2 regions of the Martinezella sp. CNPSo 3890 genome follow, and region 2 is predicted to be linked to the other one. Evidence: riboswitches for the same ligand, from Rfam matches in the RefSeq annotation. Region 2 holds a riboswitch; the other holds the start of a gene.
What was found. A riboswitch is a leader RNA that binds a small molecule or an ion and turns the genes downstream of it on or off. The one in region 2 is predicted to bind S-adenosylmethionine.
Positions count from the first base shown of each region.

Region 1: it holds a riboswitch for S-adenosylmethionine, as region 2 does, so the genes downstream of both, metA (homoserine O-acetyltransferase MetA) here and AC13RC_RS00180 (O-succinylhomoserine sulfhydrylase) in region 2, are expected to answer to the same signal.

Region 1 covers NZ_JBXSOR010000015.1:83,959-93,540, forward strand. The annotation lists gene AC13RC_RS26685 (lysine-2,3-aminomutase-like protein) at 1-1,041, opposite strand, end outside; gene epmA (EF-P lysine aminoacylase EpmA) at 1,038-2,102, opposite strand; gene efp (elongation factor P) at 2,254-2,823, shown strand; gene AC13RC_RS26700 (ABC transporter ATP-binding protein/permease) at 2,957-4,807, opposite strand; gene AC13RC_RS26705 (AAA family ATPase) at 4,971-5,813, shown strand; gene AC13RC_RS26710 (NUDIX hydrolase) at 5,813-6,235, shown strand; SAM riboswitch at 6,314-6,391, shown strand; gene metA (homoserine O-acetyltransferase MetA) at 6,439-7,365, shown strand; partial or broken gene AC13RC_RS26720 (vWA domain-containing protein) at 7,369-8,561, shown strand; gene AC13RC_RS26725 (hypothetical protein) at 8,667-9,161, shown strand; gene AC13RC_RS26730 (aldose epimerase family protein) at 9,295-9,582, shown strand, end outside.
Region 2 covers NZ_JBXSOR010000001.1:27,700-37,281, forward strand. The annotation lists gene AC13RC_RS00150 (GcrA family cell cycle regulator) at 1-5, opposite strand, end outside; gene AC13RC_RS00155 (aspartate aminotransferase family protein) at 430-1,629, shown strand; gene argF (ornithine carbamoyltransferase) at 1,703-2,620, shown strand; gene AC13RC_RS00165 (Hsp33 family molecular chaperone) at 2,669-3,658, shown strand; gene apaG (Co2+/Mg2+ efflux protein ApaG) at 3,768-4,160, opposite strand; gene AC13RC_RS00175 (DNA helicase) at 4,773-5,486, shown strand; gene AC13RC_RS00180 (O-succinylhomoserine sulfhydrylase) at 5,567-6,754, opposite strand; SAM riboswitch at 6,798-6,876, opposite strand; gene AC13RC_RS00185 (2'-deoxycytidine 5'-triphosphate deaminase) at 6,949-8,043, shown strand; tRNA gene AC13RC_RS00190 (tRNA-Gly) at 8,102-8,175, shown strand; gene AC13RC_RS00195 (LysR family transcriptional regulator) at 8,182-9,090, opposite strand; gene AC13RC_RS00200 (MFS transporter) at 9,192-9,582, shown strand, end outside.

The DNA of each region.
Region 1 (9,582 bases), on a different contig from region 2:
CGGATAAATATGCTCGCCGCTGCGATAGTCTGAAATCGAGTAGCAACCTTCACCCAGCTCACGGACGGAGCTCTGGCCGATATCGGCCTTGCCGTAGCCGCCAGGAATATCGAGAATGTAGGTCGGTTGGCAAAGGCCGGAAATGCGGCCGCGCAGGCTTGCTACGATTGCCTGCCCTTCGGCGATGCCAAGGCGGAAGTGGCTGGTTCCGGGCGCAAGGTCCGGATGATGCAGGTAATAGGGCTTCACCCGCGTCTCCACGAAAGCCTTCATCAGCGCCGCCAGCACCTCCGGATCGTCGTTGACGCCCTTCAGAAGGACCGACTGGCTGATAAGCACGATTCCGGCATCGACCAGCCGGGCGCAGGCGGCGCGCGCCTCCTCCGTCAGCTCGCGTGGATGGTTGGCATGCAGCGCCACATAGATGGTCTTGCCGCTCGCCTTCAAAGCCGCAATCAGCGCCGCATCGATCCTTGACGGGTCAACGACAGGGATGCGGGTATGGAAGCGGACGATCTTCACATGGTCGATCTCGGCAAGCTGCCCGAGAATCTCTTCCAGCCGGCGCGGCGAGAGAATGAGCGGATCGCCACCGGTCAGGATGACCTCCCAGATCTCCTTATGGTCGCGGATATAGGCAAAGGCGCCGTCCAGTGCATCGCCATCCAGCGTGCCAAGTCCCTGCGGTCCGACCATCTCGCGGCGGAAACAGAAGCGGCAATAGACCGGGCAGACATGCACGGCCTTCAGCAGCACGCGGTCGGGATAGCGATGCACGATGCCCTCGACCGGGCTATGCGCGTGATCGCCGATCGGATCGGCGCGTTCCTCCGGGGAGACGGTAAGTTCGGCGGCATCCGGCACGAACTGCCGGGCAATGGGGTCGGCAGGGTTTGCGGGGTCGATCAGGCGCGTCACGGTCGGCGTCAGGGCAACGGCATACCGCTCCGCCACCGCCTCGAGCGCGATCGCCTGATCGCCATTGATCAACCCGGCGCGCTCAAGCTCTCCGATGGTCCGGATCGGGCGCATCACATTCATGCGTCATACTCCGCGACCGGTGCCCACAGCACCTGCTCGATCCGTGAGGCGCCGGTTGCCAACATCACGAGCCGGTCGAAGCCCAGCGCGATGCCGCTCGCCTCGGGCATGACGGTAAGCGCCTCCAGAAACTCCTCGTCCAGCGGATAGGTCTCGCCATAGACACGCTGCTTTTCCGCCATCTCGATCTCGAAGCGACGACGCTGCTCTTCGGCATTGGTGAGTTCGCCGAAAGCATTGGCCAGCTCGACGCCGCAGGCATAGAGCTCGAAACGCTCGGCAACGCGATGATCCCTGGCCGATGGCCGCGCAAGCGCCGCCTCAGAAACGGGATATTCGTCGAGAATGGTGGCGCGTCCGAAGCCCAGATTCGGCTCGATCTTCTCCACCAATACGCGGCTGAAAAGATCCTGCCACAGATCGTCGTCGGCAACGCGAATGCCCGCCTTGCGCACATCCGCCGCCAGGCGCTCGCGATCCGTCGATCCGTCGAGACCGATGGAGGCGAAGAGATCGATACCGGCATATCGTTCGAAGGCGGCCGCGACGCTGATTCGCTCGGGCGGGAGAAATGGATCGATCTCCGCGCCGCGGTAGCTGAGTTTCTTCGCCCCGACCGTCTCGGCCGCCAGCGCCAGCAGCGCGGCACAATCCGCCATCAGGATTTCGTAGCTCTCTCCTGCCCGATACCATTCCAGCATGGTGAATTCCGGATGGTGCAGCGGCCCACGCTCGCGATTGCGATAGACATGGGCAAAGCAGGCAATGCGTTCTTCACCCGCCGCAAGCAGCTTCTTGCAGGCAAATTCGGGTGATGTATGCAGATAAAGTGGCGATGCCTTGCCGTCGGTCGTCAGCGCCTCGGTCTCGAAAGCATGCAGATGAGCCTCGTTGCCGGGCGACACCTGCAGCGTCGCCGTATCCACCTCGATGAAGTCGTTGCGCGTGAAGAAAGTCCGCAGCGCCGCCTGGATGGCATTGCGGCCGATCAGGAACGGCCGCCGGTCCGCATGGACATTGCGGGTCCACCAGGGGGACGCTTTGCTCGTCTTTGGCTTCATTCCTAGCTTTCTTCAGGGCACCGGCCGCCTTGGGGGTGGCTATTTCCGTTGATTTAGGGTAGTTGCGCCCCCAAGCAAACAAAAGCTGCGTCTCGGAGAGCATTTCGACAGTCACTCTACGACGCAAAAGGCAGCGTTACAAGGAAGTCTTATGGTCAAGGTCATCGCCTCTTCGGTCCGCAAGGGCAACGTTCTCGACGTCGACGGCAAGCTCTACGTCGTTCTCACCGCACAGAACTTTCATCCGGGCAAGGGTACGCCGGTCACGCAGGTCGACATGCGCCGCATCGTCGACGGCGTGAAGGTGTCCGAGCGTTGGCGCACCACCGAGCAGGTCGAGCGCGCCTTCGTCGAAGACGTGAACTTCCAGTACCTCTATGAAGACGGCGAAGGCTTCCACTTCATGAACCCGGCCACCTACGACCAGGTCGTCGTCGATGCCGAAACCATGGGCGACCAGAAGGCCTACCTCCAGGAAGGCATGACCTGCATTCTGTCGATCCATGAGGGCGTTCCGCTGGCGCTCGAACTGCCGCGCCACGTCACGCTCGAGATCACCGAGACCGAGCCGGTCGTCAAGGGCCAGACGGCATCTTCGTCCTACAAGCCCGCCATGCTCTCGAACGGCGTGCGCACCATGGTTCCGCCGCACATCAACGCCGGCACCCGCGTCGTCATCGCAACGGAAGACAATTCCTACGTCGAGCGCGCCAAGGACTGAGCCTCGGCCACCTGCTTGCATGAAGAACGCCTCGTCCTGGTGACGGGGCGTTTTGCGTTTTGGGAAAATTGAAGCCGGAGGGGCAGCGACTGCGCGAAGACTTACCGTGCCGCCCTGGTTGCGGTGGGCCTGGTTACGGCGCACTGGCCTTTTTCTCATCCACCTGCGCCGCACCGGCAGTTTCGGAAGGCGTTTGCATATCGGTGCTGTGCTCATGCGGAGCCAGGGACTGCAGATGCAGGACGCGCGGCGACATGGCGTGCATGAAGGCGTCGGAGCGGCCGATATAGATAAGGGTTGCATCTTCCAGCTCGGCCAGCAGAGCAAAGGCCTTCGCCTGAACCTCGGCCTCCAGCCCTTCCAGGGCATCGTCGAAGACGACCCATTTCGGCTTTGCAAGCAGCAAATGCGCAAAACCGACGGCTTTCTGCTCTTCAGTATCGAGCAATCGATCCCAGCGAGCCTGCGTATCGAGACGGCTCTTCAGACGGCCAAGCCCTACCTTGTCGATGACGGCATCGACGGCGGCATCGTCATAGGCGTCCCGATCGTCCGGAAAACAGATTGCCTCCCTGAGGGTGCCGGTCGGCACATAGGGCGTGTGCGGCACGAACAGCATGTCGTCCATCGGCGGCAGGCTGACCGTGCCGGAACCGCTATACCATTGATGCGCCAGCACCTCGAACAGCAGCCTGCGGTTCACGCCGTGATCGCCGTTGATCATCACATGCTCGCCGGCATTGATCGTGACCGTACCCTCCGCGATCCGGAAGCCGTTTTCCGTCGCCTCGTCGCTGGTCTTCGTCGAAATCTCCAGATCGGTCCAGACCATCGTGCCCGGCGCCGCCTTTTCGAAGACGAGGGTGTGCGGCATCGGCATTTTATCGTCCATTTCCGTCAGTGCCTTGCGGAAATCAGTGACGCGCATCAGCGTCGCACGCCATTCGGCAATCGGGCCGAAATTGGCGACATACCAGCGCAGCGCCGAATTGACCTGATTGAAGGCGCCGACGGCCACCATCAGCTGACCGAAGGTCAGACCGCCGGAGAAATAGGCGGGCGCGGCAACGAGGATGGGAATGATCAGTACCAGCCAGCCATAGCCGGCCGAAACCCAGGTGAGATTGGTATTGGCGATGGCAAGCTGACGGATGACGGCAAGCACGGCCGATATATCGAGATTGATCCGCCGGCGCTCGTTCTCCTCGCCTCCGGCGATGGTGATTGCCGGCATATGCTCATTGGCATGCATGAGCGCGAAGCGCAGCTCGGCTTCCTTCGAATAGCGGTCTGCATTCAATCTCACCAGACGCCGGCCAACAAATTGGCTGAGGAAAGAGGCGGATCCGGCATAGAGGATTGCCGCCCAGACCATGTAGCCGGGAATGGAGAAGCTCATGCCCCGGAGGTGAAAGACCATGCCGCTGGAGAGCTCCCAGAGCACGCCGATGAAGCTCAAAAGCAGGATCGTCGCCTGTACCAGTCCGATGGCAAGCCCCGTCGAGCTTTCGGCAAGATTGCGGGCGTCCTCATGCAGTCGCTGGTCGGGATTGACGCCGATCAGGCCGGAGGAGGCAAGACGAAGCGCACGCTTGGCCTGCAGCCATTGATCGACTAGATCGCGCGCCAGCCCCTCGCGCATGTAGAGCGCGGTCATCTGGTTGAGCCAGGCCTGAACGACATTGAGGACCAGCAGCGAGCCGGCGATGATGCCGAAGACACCGAGCTGATGGAAGAAAGCGGAAATATCGCGCCTTGCCAGCGAATCGTAGAAGGGCGCATTCCAGTTGTTGAGCAGCACCTGGACATAGGCCGTGACCAGAATGATCACGAAAAGCGCGATAGTCAGGGAAATGATCTTGATGCGGACCGGCGAATTCCAGAAAGCGGAGAACATCATCCTCAGCCGAAAGAAAAGGCTCAAATCGTATCCGACCTGTTCATTTCCCTCGATATTCGGCTTGGCTTGCTTTTCAACTGCCATCAGCACTTCCCTGCGACGCGTCCCGTCAGTTAATCATGACCCGCCCTCATGTCCACCCTTGCAATAGATCGGTGGGATCACATTCCTATATACACGGTTTCGCGTCTTGAACCGAATAAGGTCAGCAATTAGCTTGCGCTCGAAAGATTGAGAAAGCCTTCCGATGCAATTCCAGGGAACCGCCGACTATATCGCCGACAAGGATCTGATGGTCGCCGTCAATGCCGCCATAAGGTTGGAGCGACCACTTCTCGTAAAGGGCGAACCCGGTACGGGTAAGACCGAACTTGCACGCCAGGTGGCGGCCGCGCTCGGTCTCGACCTGATCGAGTGGAATGTCAAATCGACGACGAAGGCCCAGCAGGGTCTCTACGAATATGATGCAGTTTCACGTCTGCGCGACAGCCAGCTCGGCGACGTCAGAGTTCATGATGTCAGGAACTATATCCGTCAGGGCAAGCTCTGGCAGGCCTTCACCTCGCTGAAGAAGTGCGTGCTGCTGATCGACGAGATCGACAAGGCCGATATCGAATTCCCGAACGATCTCCTGCAGGAACTCGACCGCATGGAATTCCATGTCTACGAGACCGGGGAGACGATCCGGGCCGCGATCCGCCCGATCGTCATCATCACCTCGAACAACGAGAAGGAACTGCCGGACGCCTTCCTGCGCCGCTGTTTCTTCCACTATATCCGCTTTCCCGACATGGAGACGCTGAAGCGCATCGTCGAGGTGCATTATCCCGGCATCAAGCAGGCGCTCGTTCATGCGGCACTGACGCAATTCTTCGAAATCCGCGACGTGCCGGGCCTGAAAAAGAAGCCTTCTACCTCCGAAGCGCTCGACTGGATCCGCCTGCTGGTTGCCGACGATATCGATCCGGAAACGTTGCGCGCCGATGCGAAGAACGCGTTGCCGAAGCTGCATGGCGCACTGCTGAAGAACGAGCAGGATGTCCATCTCTTCGAACGGCTAGCCTTCATGGCGCGAGGGCAAGGAAAGTGATGCTGCCGGATGCCGTGAAAGTCCTAATCTATGCGGTTCGAGATGGGCATCTGCTTGTCTTCGATGAGCCAGATTTTCCCGCTGTCCAGCTCCAGGTTCCTGGCGGCACGGTCGAGGATGATGAAGATCTTGAGCTCGCAGCCGCACGCGAGTTCGAGGAGGAAACGGGCCTCACTTCGGGCCTTCTGCGCAAGTTGGGCGTGCATGACTATCGCTTTGAACGCGAAGGGCGCACCTATCATCATCAGCGACACTACTTCTGTTGCAATCTGCCGGAGACAGTACCCGACACGTGGCACCATTTCGAGATGAAACCGTTTGGCGGCGGCGGGCCGATCTGCTTCCGTTTTTTCTGGATACCGCTAGCTGAAGCACACAAACGCCTTGGCTACAATATGGACGCACTTCTCAACCGTCTGTAGGCGAGAACGGACATCAGAACACGGCCGCCAACCATCGCGACCTTGCCCCATTGACCCGCGGAGATGTCGGGTTTATGAAATTTCTCTCGTGGTGATTTGGCCGGCCGGCTTGCAGCCACGTTAAATAAGTCGCTAAAGGGCCGCGTGCGGACCGGTAGCGATTCTTATCGCGGCCGGTTTTTTTGTATTTGGCGAGTGAAACAATGCCCATCAAGATTCCCGATACGCTCCCCGCGTTTGAAACCCTTCAGAACGAGGGTGTGCGGGTGATGACCGAAACGGTGGCGTTCCGTCAGGATATCCGCCCCCTTCAGATCGGGCTTCTCAACCTCATGCCGAACAAGATCAAGACCGAGATCCAGATGGCGCGCCTGGTCGGCGCATCGCCACTGCAGGTGGAGTTTTCGCTGGTGCGCGTTGGCGGCCACAAGGCCAAGAACACCTCGCAGGAGCATCTGCTTGCTTTCTACGAAACGTGGGAAGAAGTGAAGCACCGCAAGTTCGACGGCTTCATCATCACCGGCGCGCCGATCGAACTGCTGGAATATGAAGACGTCACCTATTGGAAGGAAATGCAGGAGATCTTGGATTGGACAACCACCAATGTCCATTCGACGATGAACGTCTGCTGGGGCGCCATGGCGGCGATCTACCATTTCCACAAGGTGCCGAAATATACGCTGACGGAGAAAGCCTTCGGCGTCTATCGCCACCAGAACCTGAAGCCCTCCTCGGTCTATCTCAACGGCTTCTCCGACGATTTCGCCATTCCGGTGTCCCGCTGGACCGAAGTGCGCCGCGCAGACATCGAAAAAGTGCCCGGCCTGGAAATCTTGATGGACTCGAGCGAGATGGGCGTCTGTCTCGTGCACGAACAGGCCTGCAACCGGCTCTACATGTTCAATCACGTGGAGTATGATTCTACCTCGCTGGCAGATGAGTATTTCCGGGATGTGAATGCGGGCGTGCCGATCAAGATGCCGCACAACTACTTCCCGCATAACGATCCGGAAATTCCTCCGCAGAACCGGTGGCGCAGCCATGCGCATCTGTTCTTCGGCAACTGGATCAATGAGATCTACCAGACCACGCCGTATGATCTGGAGGAGATTGGCCAGGAAAGGACGTGAGGCTTGTTCATTCCCTTCTTCCTGAAACTTAAGGAAGCGAAGGTTCCGGTGACGCTCCGGGAATTCCTCTCGCTGCTTGAGGGAATGGAAGAAGGGATTTCCGATTACGACGTGGAGGCTTTCTACTATCTGGCCCGCGCGACGCTGATTAAGGACGAGCGCTTTATCGATCGCTTCGACCAGGTCTTCGCCGATTACTTTCGCGGCGTCGAGGCGATCGGCGGCAATGCCGATGGAGAAGCAATGGAGCCGACCGCCATTCCCCAGGAATGGCTGCGCAAACTTGCCGAGCGGCATCTGACCGAAGACGAAAGACTAGAGATCGAGGCGCTCGGTGGCTTCGACAGGCTGATGGAGACGCTGCGCGAGCGCCTCGCCGAGCAGAAGGGCCGGCATCAGGGCGGCTCGAAATGGATCGGCACATCAGGCACTTCCCCCTTCGGCGCCTACGGCTACAATCCGGAAGGCGTGCGCATCGGCCAGGAAACCTCGCGCCATCGCCGCGCGGTAAAAGTCTGGGATCGGCGCGACTTCAGGAATCTCGACGACGGCGTCGAGCTCGGCACCCGCAACATCAAGGTGGCGCTAAAGCGCCTGCGCCGCTGGGTGCGCGAGGGCGCGGCCGAGGAACTTGATCTTTCCAGCACGATCCGCTCGACCGCGGAGCATGGCTATCTCGACGTTCAGACACGGCCGGAGCGTCGCAACGCGGTGAAGCTTCTGATGTTCTTCGATGTCGGCGGCTCGATGGACGACCATATCCGCGTCGTGGAGGAACTCTTCTCCGCCGCCCGCGCGGAGTTCCGCCACATGGAGTATTTCTACTTCCATAACTGCCTCTACGAAGGCGTGTGGAAGGACAATCGCCGCCGGCGCGTCGATATTACGGCAACGACCGACCTCATCCGCACCTTCGGTCCCGATTATCGCGTCGTCTTCGTCGGCGACGCCTCCATGAGCCCCTACGAGATCACTCAGCCGGGCGGCTCGGTGGAGCACTGGAACAAGGAGGCCGGCGAGGCCTGGCTTGGCCGCGTGACAGGCCATTTCCGCAAATGCATCTGGATCAACCCCGTGCCGGAAAGCTATTGGGGCCATACGACCTCGATCTCAATCATCCGCCGTCTGATGAGCGACCGCATGTATCCCTGACGCTTGGTGGGTTGGAGAAGGCGACAAGGGAATTGTCGCGCTGAGCGGATCAGCATTTGCATGCCGTATCGCCACCAAATGGACACAACCATTTGTAGAAAGAGGAGTGCAGTGGATATCGCTACGACTTGCTGCGGAAAGCGATGGGGATGTGCGTGCGCTACGCTTTAAAAATACTTTTCTTCATCGCAACCATTTTGTTCGCCTCGCAGCAGGCAAGATCCGAGGAAGGGGGCTTCTCCGGACAATGGGAACAGATCGGCTCCAAGGCCAGCATTGGTGAAAAATGCCGAATGGGAATAATCAGCCAGGGCAGATTTATGAGAATCAGCACCAGCAATGGCTGGAGCGCTACTGCGGAGACAAGCAGCTACGGAAATTCCAACTACGCGGCAGGCATGGGACGTTGGAACTCGTACGTGGAAAAATACAGTCAAAAGGCGTTCTACATCCTTCTCGCCGTTCGCGGCGACAGGTTGATGGTGATCATGAAGACCGAAAAAGCGGATGGGTCGAACCAAATGATCAGAACGCTTTTCAGCAGACGGACAGCCAGCTCTCTTCACGATAAGCCGAACGGATCAGGACGAAATCGACCGCCTGTCTTATGCGCCTCACATTCACAGCATAGCCTGTCAGTCTAGCTATGGGCAAAGCCTAATCAGACCTTGATCCCTTTCCGCTTGCCCTTAAATTTCGCCTTCTGCCCGGTTGCGGAACCGCGCGAATGGAGGCAGGGTCTGGCCTCACATACTCAAAAGCAATGGATGAGCTGATATGACGGAAAGCACTTTGCAGCGGGAACATTTTGGGACGACGGCCGATGGGGATACCGTTTATCGCGTCAAGATCGTCGGTGGCGGCCTGACGGCTCATATCATGTCATGGGGCGCGGTCATCCAGGACCTTCGCCTTGATGGCCATGAGCCGGCGCTCCTGCTCGGTTTCGACAATTTTTCTGACTATCCGGCTCATTCCTCCTATTTCGGCGCCACGCCCGGCCGCTGCGCCAACCGCATCGGCGCCGGTCGCTTCACGCTTGATGGTAAGCAGTATCAGCTGGAG
Region 2 (9,582 bases):
TTCATGCCCTGTCTCCGCTGTCGCGTTTCCGATGGCAGAATCCCTCACCATTGCCTCGCATGGGAACGAGGCGCGAAACGCTCTAAAATTGTGGTGACTAGTTCCGCCGCATGCAGTCTAGCAATTGCTTTTTAACCTAGTGTGAGGCTGACTCCGTGACAAGAGTCGCGGGAATCTTGAGGAATCGATTTCGAGGTTTTCCCCAACTTGCTGTCCGGGCGTGGCATTTCTGCCATAGGCGCCGCCCAACCCATCTCTTTTGCCGGCAAGCGCTTTCTCGCAACTGCTAAAACGCCAGTTTTGTTGACATCGCGGTGCAAAACATCAATAGTGCCCAGGCCGCCGCAAGGCGGCATTTTTGATTTTTTCGGACCCGTTTCATCAAATCGAAGCGATCGGTCCTTAAAGTTGTGATCAGGAGATATGGCCATGGCCGAGACCACGCCGCTTTATGACACCTATATGCGCGCTCCGTTACGGTTCGAGCGAGGCGAGGGCGTCTGGCTGGTCACCGAAAATGGCGAGCGCTACCTCGATTTCGCAGCCGGCGTCGCGGTCAACTCGCTCGGTCACGCCCATCCTCATCTCGTCGCCGAATTGAAGGCCCAGGCCGACAAGGTCTGGCACCTGTCGAACCTCTACGAGGTGCCAGGTCAGGAGAAGCTGTCGAAGCGGCTGACGGAAGCGACCTTCGCCGACAAGGTATTCTTCACCAATTCGGGCGCCGAGGCGCTGGAATGCGCCATCAAGACGGCGCGGCGCTATCAATTCGCCAAGGGGCATCCCGAAAAGTTCCACATCATCACCTTCGAGGGCGCCTTCCACGGCCGCACCATCGCGACCATCGCCGCAGGCGGCCAGGAGAAGTATATCGAGGGCTTCGGACCCAAGGCACCGGGTTTCGATCAGGTACAATTCGGCGATCTCGATGCCGTGCGCGCCGCCATCACGGATGCGACGGCCGGAATCCTGATCGAGCCGGTCCAGGGCGAGGGCGGCATCCGTCCGGCCACCAACGAATTCCTGCGCGGGCTGCGTGAGATCTGCGACGAACATGGCCTGCTGCTGATCCTCGACGAAGTACAGTGTGGCGTCGGCCGCACTGGCAAGCTCTTCGCCTATGAATGGGCCGGCATCAAGCCTGATATCATGGCTGTCGCCAAGGGCATCGGCGGCGGTTTCCCGCTCGGTGCATGCCTTGCGACGGCAGAAGCCGCCTCAGGCATGAAGGCGGGCACGCACGGCTCGACCTATGGCGGCAATCCGCTTGCTATGGCGGTCGGAAATGCCGTTCTCGATATCGTGCTTGCCGAAGGCTTCCTGCAGCATGTGCGCGATGTCTCGCTGGTCTTCCGCCAGGGGCTCGCCTCGCTCAAGGATCGTTTTCCTGACATCATCGAGGACGTTCGCGGCGAAGGTCTGATGCTCGGCATCAAGGCGGCCATTCCGCAGGCAGAGCTGCTGCAGGCTATCCGTGCCGAGCATCTGCTCGGCGTGCCGGCCGGCGATAACGTCATCCGCCTTCTGCCGCCGCTGGTCGTCACCGCCGAAGAAGCACGCGAAGGTCTTGCCCGCCTGGAGCGTGCCGCCGAGCGTGCGCGCGCTGCCCGCACCAAGAAATCGGCTTGAGTTCAACGCCCGCTGACGGGGCGTTCCTGCCCCACGCGGGCGTTATTGTTTTTTCTGGAGCACAGGTAAGGACATGGCTTCTCCGAAACACTTTCTCGACCTCTCTGCCGTTCCGGCGGCCGATCTGCGCAGCATCATCGATGACGCGATCGTGCGAAAGAGCGCGCAGAAGGCCGGCACTGCCGACAAGCCGCTCGCCGGCAAGATGCTGGCGATGATCTTCGAGAAGCCGTCCACCCGAACCCGCGTTTCCTTCGATGTCGGCATGCGACAGCTGGGCGGCGAGACGCTGTTCCTCTCCGGCACCGAAATGCAGCTTGGCCGCGCCGAAACGATCGGCGATACGGCCAAGGTGCTGTCGCGCTATGTCGATGCCATCATGATCCGCACGACCGATCATTCGCGTCTGCTGGAGCTGGCGGAACATGCGACCGTTCCGGTCATCAACGCGCTGACCGACGATACGCATCCCTGCCAGATCATGGCGGATATCATGACCTTCGAGGAGCATCGCGGTCCCATCAAGGGCAAGACGCTCGCCTGGACGGGCGACGGCAACAACGTGCTGCATTCGCTGATCGAAGGGGCCGCGCGCTTCGGCTATCGCATGAATATGGCGGTACCCCTTGGCTCCGAGCCGAAGGATCACTATCTGAACTGGGCCCGCAACGAGGGCGCCGAAATCATGCTCTCGCATGATGCAGACCGTGCGGTCGCCGGCGCCGATTGCGTGGTAACCGATACCTGGGTTTCCATGAATCAGGAGCACCGGGCACGCGGTCACAACGTCTTCCAGCCTTATCAGGTCAACAAGGCTTTGATGGCACAGGCCGGCAAAGACGCTTTGTTCATGCATTGCCTGCCTGCTCATCGCGGGGAGGAGGTGACGGACGAGGTGATCGATGGCCCGCAATCCGTTGTCTTCGATGAGGCGGAAAACCGCCTTCATGCGCAAAAGTCGATTCTTGCTTGGTGCCTGGGCGCGATCTGAAGATATTAAACCGCGTCTCAAGGGCGCGGGCGCAGTAGGAGTAAAGCAATGGCCGAAAATGCCGCAACGCTGGGTCAGTTTGATTTCGCCGGTGACGATCATGTCGTTCCCTTCCAGGTGGAAGGTCTGGACGTGCGCGGCCGTGCCGTACAGCTCGGTCCGCTGCTGGACGCGATCCTTGCCCGGCATGACTATCCGACGCCGGTTGCACGCCTTCTGGCGGAGGCCATCGTCCTGACCGTCCTGCTTGGCACGTCGCTGAAATTCGAAGGCAAGTTTACCGTACAGACCAAGGGCGACGGTCCCGTGGACCTGCTGGTTGCCGATTTCACGACGCCGGAAAATGTTCGCGCCTATGCCCGTTTCGACGAAGAAGCACTGGAAAAGGCAGTCGCCGAAGGCCGGACCGAGCCGGAACAGCTGCTCGGCAAAGGCGTTCTCGCCTTCACCATCGATCAGGGCCGTTTCAGCCAGCCCTATCAGGGCATTGTCGCGCTTGATGGCGCCTCGCTCGAAGAGATTGCCGGCACCTATTTCCGTCAGTCGGAGCAGATCCCGACGCGCGTGCGTCTGGGGGCGGCAGAACTTTTCGACCGTGATGAGAACGGCAAGCCGCGTCACCGCTGGCGGGCCGGTGGCCTGATCGCGCAGTTCCTGCCCGAAGCGCCCGAGCGCATGCGTCAGCCGGACCTGCATGGCGGTGACGGCGATACCGGCGTGCGCGATCATGTAGAAGACGATGCCTGGGCGGAGGCACGCAGCCTTGTGGAAACCATCGATGCCGATGAGCTGACGGATCCGCAGGTTGGCACCGAGCGCCTTCTCTATCGCCTGTTCCACGAGCGTGGCGTACGCGTCTATGAACCGAAGGCCGTCTATGACCGCTGCTCGTGCTCGCGCGACAAGCTGAAGGGCGTGTTGAAGGGTTTCACGGCTGAGGAGATCGAGGCCAGCCAGGACAATGGCGAGATCGCCGTGACCTGCGAGTTCTGCTCGACCACCTATCGCTTCGAAGTGTCGGAGATAGAAGCGGCTTAATGCCGCTCTCGAGCAATTCCAGGAAAAGTGTGTAGCGGTTTTCCGTCCGGAATAGCATGAAAACAAAGGGATAGAGCATTTTCGCGATTCGAAGAAAAGCGAAACTGCTCTAGTTCAGCGTGCGCAGCAGGTTCGGCGTATCCAGCGAGAAGGCGGGGATCTTGACATGGAAGAGTTCCCCGTCGTCCGTTTCCATCTGGTAATGGCCGAACATCATGCCTGAGGGCGTGTCCAGCGGGCAGCCGGAGGAATATTCATAGGTATCGCCGGGCTTCAGATGCGGCTGCTCACCGACGACTCCTGGCCCCGTTACTTCATCCACCATGCCATTCATGTCAGTGATGTGCCAGTAGCGCGTCACCAGCTTCACGGCCCGCTTCGAGTGGTTGGAAATGACGATGCGATACCCCCAGACATAGCGATCATCGTCCGGATCGGATTGCTCCTCCAGATAAAACGGCTCTACAACCACTTCGATGTCGCGTGTTAGGGCGCGATACATGCCTGATACCTTGCCACTGCTCTGAGGCGCCGGAGGCTCCTCGAAGCCCCATTATCGTCTCAGCATTTTCACGTCTGCGGCATATTATCCGCTTTCCACTGCTCCCGCAAAGCGCAGGATATCTAGCGGTATCCTATAACCAATCCATTCCGTCAAGGAACGGCGTGATGAAATCTCGCTTAGGGATGCGGATCATTCTGAAATTCAGCTATTACGACGAATGAAGAAGGTTAGTCCTTTACTCTCAAAGTATCTCGTTTCGCTCGTCATTTAGTCTTGTCTACCATAATGCCGCCGATGGAGCTTATGGAGTGGGGATACGCTTGCTGCAATTGCTGGTGCACTTCAGGGAGTGGGCGTCACATCTGATCGCCAGTTATTAAAACCTCTCGGCCATATAACCCACTGTCCTTCTTTATGTTCCGCTGAGGGAACTTGCGCCCGATTCCCTCTCAGGAGGATTTCGGCTATCATCTGATTCTGGCATGGCCCGTGCCTCCCCCCTCCATTCGGGAAAGTATATTTCATGCGGGGCCGTCGATATCAAAACCGACTGTTTGAGCGCCTGGCATAAGGAGGGGTTGCGGTCATTGCTCGCAATAGGAGGTTTAGATGAGGCTTTCTGCCCCTGTTTATCATTTGAAGCGTAAGGCGAAACTCCTGTCTCGCCAGCAGAAAATCCCCTTGCACGCTGCGCTGGATCGCGTCGCGGCTGGCGAAGGCTTTGGAGGCTGGAGCTTGCTTGCAAGTAAAACGAACACGGCCGTATCTGTCAGCGAACTGTATTCGCGTTTAAGCCCGGGCGATCTGGTGCTGATCGGCGCGCGGCCCGGCCACGGCAAGACCCTGATGAGCTTGCGGCTCGCCGTCGAAGCCATGAAGGCTGGTAACCGCAGTGTCTTCTTCACGCTGGAAGACACCGAGAAAGTGGTTCTGGACCGTTTTCCGGTGATCGGCGCCGATCACGCGGAATTTGCCGATTTGTTCGGATTCGACAATTCGGATGCCATCAGCGCTGACTATATCGTCGAAAAGCTGGCCCAGGCGTCACGCGGCACGTTGGCGGTCGTCGATTTTCTGCAGCTGCTCGATCAGAAACGGGAAAAACCGGAGCTGATGATCCAGGTCCGGGCGCTGAAGGCGTTTGCGCGCGCCAGAGGCGTGATCGTCGTCTTTGTCTCGCAGATCGACCGTTCCTATGATCCGGCGCTGAAACCAGTGCCCGATCTCTCGGATGTTCGCCTGCCGAATCCGCTGGATCTCAAATTGTTCGACAAGACGGTCTTTCTGAACAACGGTCTGGTTGAATTCAAGGCCGCTAGCTGACGAGCTACCCTATCTCTCGCGAGATTGCCCGATGAGGGCAGGTCGAGCCGCCCGGAAAAATCCGGGCGGCTCGATTGATATCAGGCGGAAACCTGCTCGAGCGCGCGGGCGAAGTCCTCGACCAGATCCACGCTGTCTTCGATGCCGGCGGAGAAGCGCACGGTGCCCGGCGAAATGCCGAGCTCGGCGCGGGCCTCGTCGGTGAGGTTCTTGTGCGTCGTGGTGGCAGGATGGGTGATCAGGCTCTTCGAGTCGCCGAGATTGTTGGAAATCTTGACGATCTCCAGCGCATTCTGCAGCTTGAAGGCCGCTTCCTTGCCGCCCTTGAGCTCGAAGGCGACCAGCGTAGAGCCGCCGCTCATCTGCTTGGCGATGATATCGGCCTGCGGATGGTCCTTGCGGCCTGGATAGATCACGCGGGCGACCTTGTTGGTCTGCTCGGCGAGGAAATCGGCAACCTTGGAGGCGTTCGCCGTCTGCTGCGCAACGCGCAGCGGCAGCGTCTCAATGCCTTTCAGCAGCGTCCAGGCGGTAAAGGGAGACATGGCCGGGCCGGTGTGGCGGAAATAGTCCTGCAGGTTCTCGTCGATCCACTGCTTGTCGGAGAGGATGACGCCGCCGAGAGAACGGCCTTGGCCGTCGATATGCTTGGTGGCGGAGTAGACGACGATATGGGCGCCAAGTTCTAGCGGCTTTTGGAAGAGCGGCGTCGCGAAGACGTTGTCGACCACGACCTTCGCGCCGATCTGGTTGGCGAGCTTGGCAACGGCGGCAATATCGACCACTTCCAGCGTCGGGTTGGTCGGGCTTTCGAGGAAGAACACCTTGGTGTTCGGGCGGATGGCCTTTTCCCAGTTCTCGGTAAAGCGGCCGTCGACCAGCGTGCATTCGATGCCGTATTTCGGCGCCAGCGTCTCGACCACCCAGCGGCAGGAGCCAAAGAGGGCGCGGGCAGCGACGATATGATCGCCGGCCTTCAGCTGGCAAAGGATGGCTGCGGAGACCGCGGCCATGCCGGACGCGGTGGCGCGGGCGTCTTCAGCGCCTTCCAGCGCGCACATGCGCTTTTCGAACATGTCGTTGGTGGGGCTGCCGTAGCGGGCGTAGATGAAACCGTCCGTCTCGCCCTTGAAACGGGCTTCCGCCGCTTCCGACGTGTCGTAGACGAAGCCCTGGGTCAGATAGATTGCTTCGGAGGTCTCGCCGAATTGCGAACGGAGCGTTCCGTTGTGTACGAGCTGGGTTGCGGGGCGCCAAGTCTTGCTCATGCCATCACCACTTTCAAAACAAAAAAACCGGTCGCAAAAGCAGACCGGTTCAACCCCGGTCTTTTTAGCCATTTGTTTAACGTGGCTGCAAGCCGACCGGCCAAATCACCACGGGATAAGTTGCAATACTGCCGTTGACGGCTTGCGTCAATTCCCCGAGTTTGGTTTTGTCTGCGACAAATTATGAGAGAAGCATGATGGCTCGCAATACTGGAATTTTGGCCGATCGCGCCATCGCAGCGCTGTTTGAAACGGGGCGGCTGACGAGCGAGAGAGAACTGGATGTCGATCAGATCCAGCCGGCAAGCCTTGACCTGCGGCTCGGCTCGCATGCCTTCCGCGTCCGCGCCAGCTTCATGCCCGGTCCATCGCACCTCGTCGCCGATAAGCTCGACCGGCTGAAACTGCATGTGGTCGATCTCTCCGAAGGCGCTGTGCTGGAAACGGGCTGCGTCTATATTGTGCCGCTGATGGAGCGGCTGGATCTACCCGAGGATATGTCGGCCTCCGCCAATCCGAAGAGCTCGACCGGCCGTCTCGACATCTTCACCCGCGTCATCACCGACCGGGCGCAGGAGTTCGACAAGATCCCGGCCGGCTATTCCGGCCCGCTCTATCTCGAAATCAGCCCGCGCACCTTCCCGATCGTCGTGCGCCGCGGTTCGCGCCTGTCGCAGATCCGCTTCCGCGTCGGCCAAGCCCTGCTCACCGAGCCGGAACTGCTGGCGCTACACGAGAGCGAGACGCTGGTCGCCAGCAAGAAGCCGAATATCACCGGCGGCGGCATCGCTCTCTCGATCGATCTTGCCGGCGACAAGGAAGGGCTTATCGGCTATCGCGGCAAGCACCATACGGCGGTTGTGGATGTCGACAAAAAGGCCCAGCACGATATCTTTGACTTCTGGGAGCCGCTCTACAGCCGCGGCCGGACCGAGCTGATCCTCGATCCCGATGAGTTCTACATCCTCGTCTCGCGCGAGGCTGTGCATGTGCCGCCGCATTTCGCCGCCGAAATGACGCCCTTCGATCCGCTGGTCGGCGAATTTCGCGTCCACTATGCCGGCTTCTTCGATCCCGGCTTCGGCCACGCACCGGCCGGCGGCCGCGGCAGTCGCGCTGTGCTGGAAGTGCGCAGCCACGAAGTGCCCTTCATACTGGAAGACGGCCAGATCGTTGGGCGGCTGATCTACGAACACATGCTGGAACAGCCAAGCAGCCTCTACGGCTCCGGTCTCGGCTCGAACTACCAGGCACAGGGCCTGAAGCTCTCCAAGCACTTCCGGCTGTGATCGACTATTTGGTGGCCTTGACAGAGGCCGCCAACTGTTGGACATCTCAAGGTGTCAGGCGGGTGTAGCTCAATGGTAGAGCAGCAGCTTCCCAAGCTGAATACGAGGGTTCGATTCCCTTCACCCGCTCCATACTTTTCACGCCAGAAGCGGTCTCTTCGTTTTCAGCGTTTCCTTCAGCGCTTCCCCAAAAATTGCGATCGGACGGGCAAGCCGCCCCGCCGGCGGGCGATGCACCAGCCAGTTGACGACCTTCGGGCTGAAATCCGGGGCTTCGACGATTTCGACCAAATCGCGCCAGCGGCTGTCCGCTAGTGCGGCCGGCGTCAAGACACCGATGCCGAGACCGCGCGCGACCAGCGACATTCTGAGATCGGCGCTCATGGCCTCGACGCCGACGTCGAAGGGCAGGCGTTCGGCTTCGAAGCGATGCTGAATGAAGGCGCGAAAGCCGCAGCCGCTCTGGTTCATGATCCAGGGGAAGCGGGAGAGATCTTCCAATCTCGGTTCCTTGGGGACGCCCAGCGAGGGTGCCGCGACGAGAATGACGGCATGGACTCCGAGCATCTCGCCGACGACATTATCCGGCGGCTGCAGCCCTTCCGCCAGGCAGACGGTTGCCGCATCGAGCTGACTGTGAGCGACCTGTTCGATCAGTTGCGGCGACCAGCCGGTGACGACGCGCAGCGTCAATTGCGGAAACTGGCCGCGTAACTCGTCGAGCGGGGCCGATAAGGCCGCTTCGGAGAGATAAGGCATGATCCCGAGACGGAATTCGCCGCCGATTGTGCCGCCGGGCGAAACGCCTGCCTTCAGATCGTCGAGCGAGCGAAGCACGCGGCGCCCATGCTCATAGGCCTCGCGTCCTGCCGCCGTTGGCCGCAAGGGCTTCGACTGCCGGTCGAGCAGCGCAATGCCGAGGCTGTCTTCCAGGTTCTGTATGCGGCGGGTGATGCCTGGCTGGGTCAGATTGATGCGCGCGGAGGCGGCAACGATCGAACCTGTTTCCACCACTGCGACGAAGGCTTCCAGGTCATGAATGTTCATGCTTGGCTCGCATAATCATTATTAGTTCATTTTAATTGCCGCATTATGCAATAAAGCGATAATGATTGCTATCTTTATTATCAGAAATTATTGGAGAGATCATGTCGCAAGTCCCGGAATGCATCACGAGCGAGCCGGAGGAAGAGGTTTCCGCAGCAACGGCCGCTCCCTCGACATTGTTGTTCGCCATCGCGACCGGCGTCATCATCATCAATCTTTTCGCGCCTCAGACACTGGTCGGCATCATCGGTCCGTCGCTCGGCTTTTCCGAAAGCGGTGCCGGCCTGGTGGCCATGGCCTCGCTGCTTGGCTACGCCGCCGGCCTGTTCTTTCTGGTGCCGCTGGCGGATCTTATGGAGAACCGGCAGCTGGTGCTGCGCATGCTCCTTTCGGCTCTGGTCATGGCCGTTGCCGCCGCCTTTGCGCCGACCGGCTGGAGCCTGTTGATCTTCCTCTTCCTTCTGGGAGCGGCCTGTTCCGCCATCCAGATCC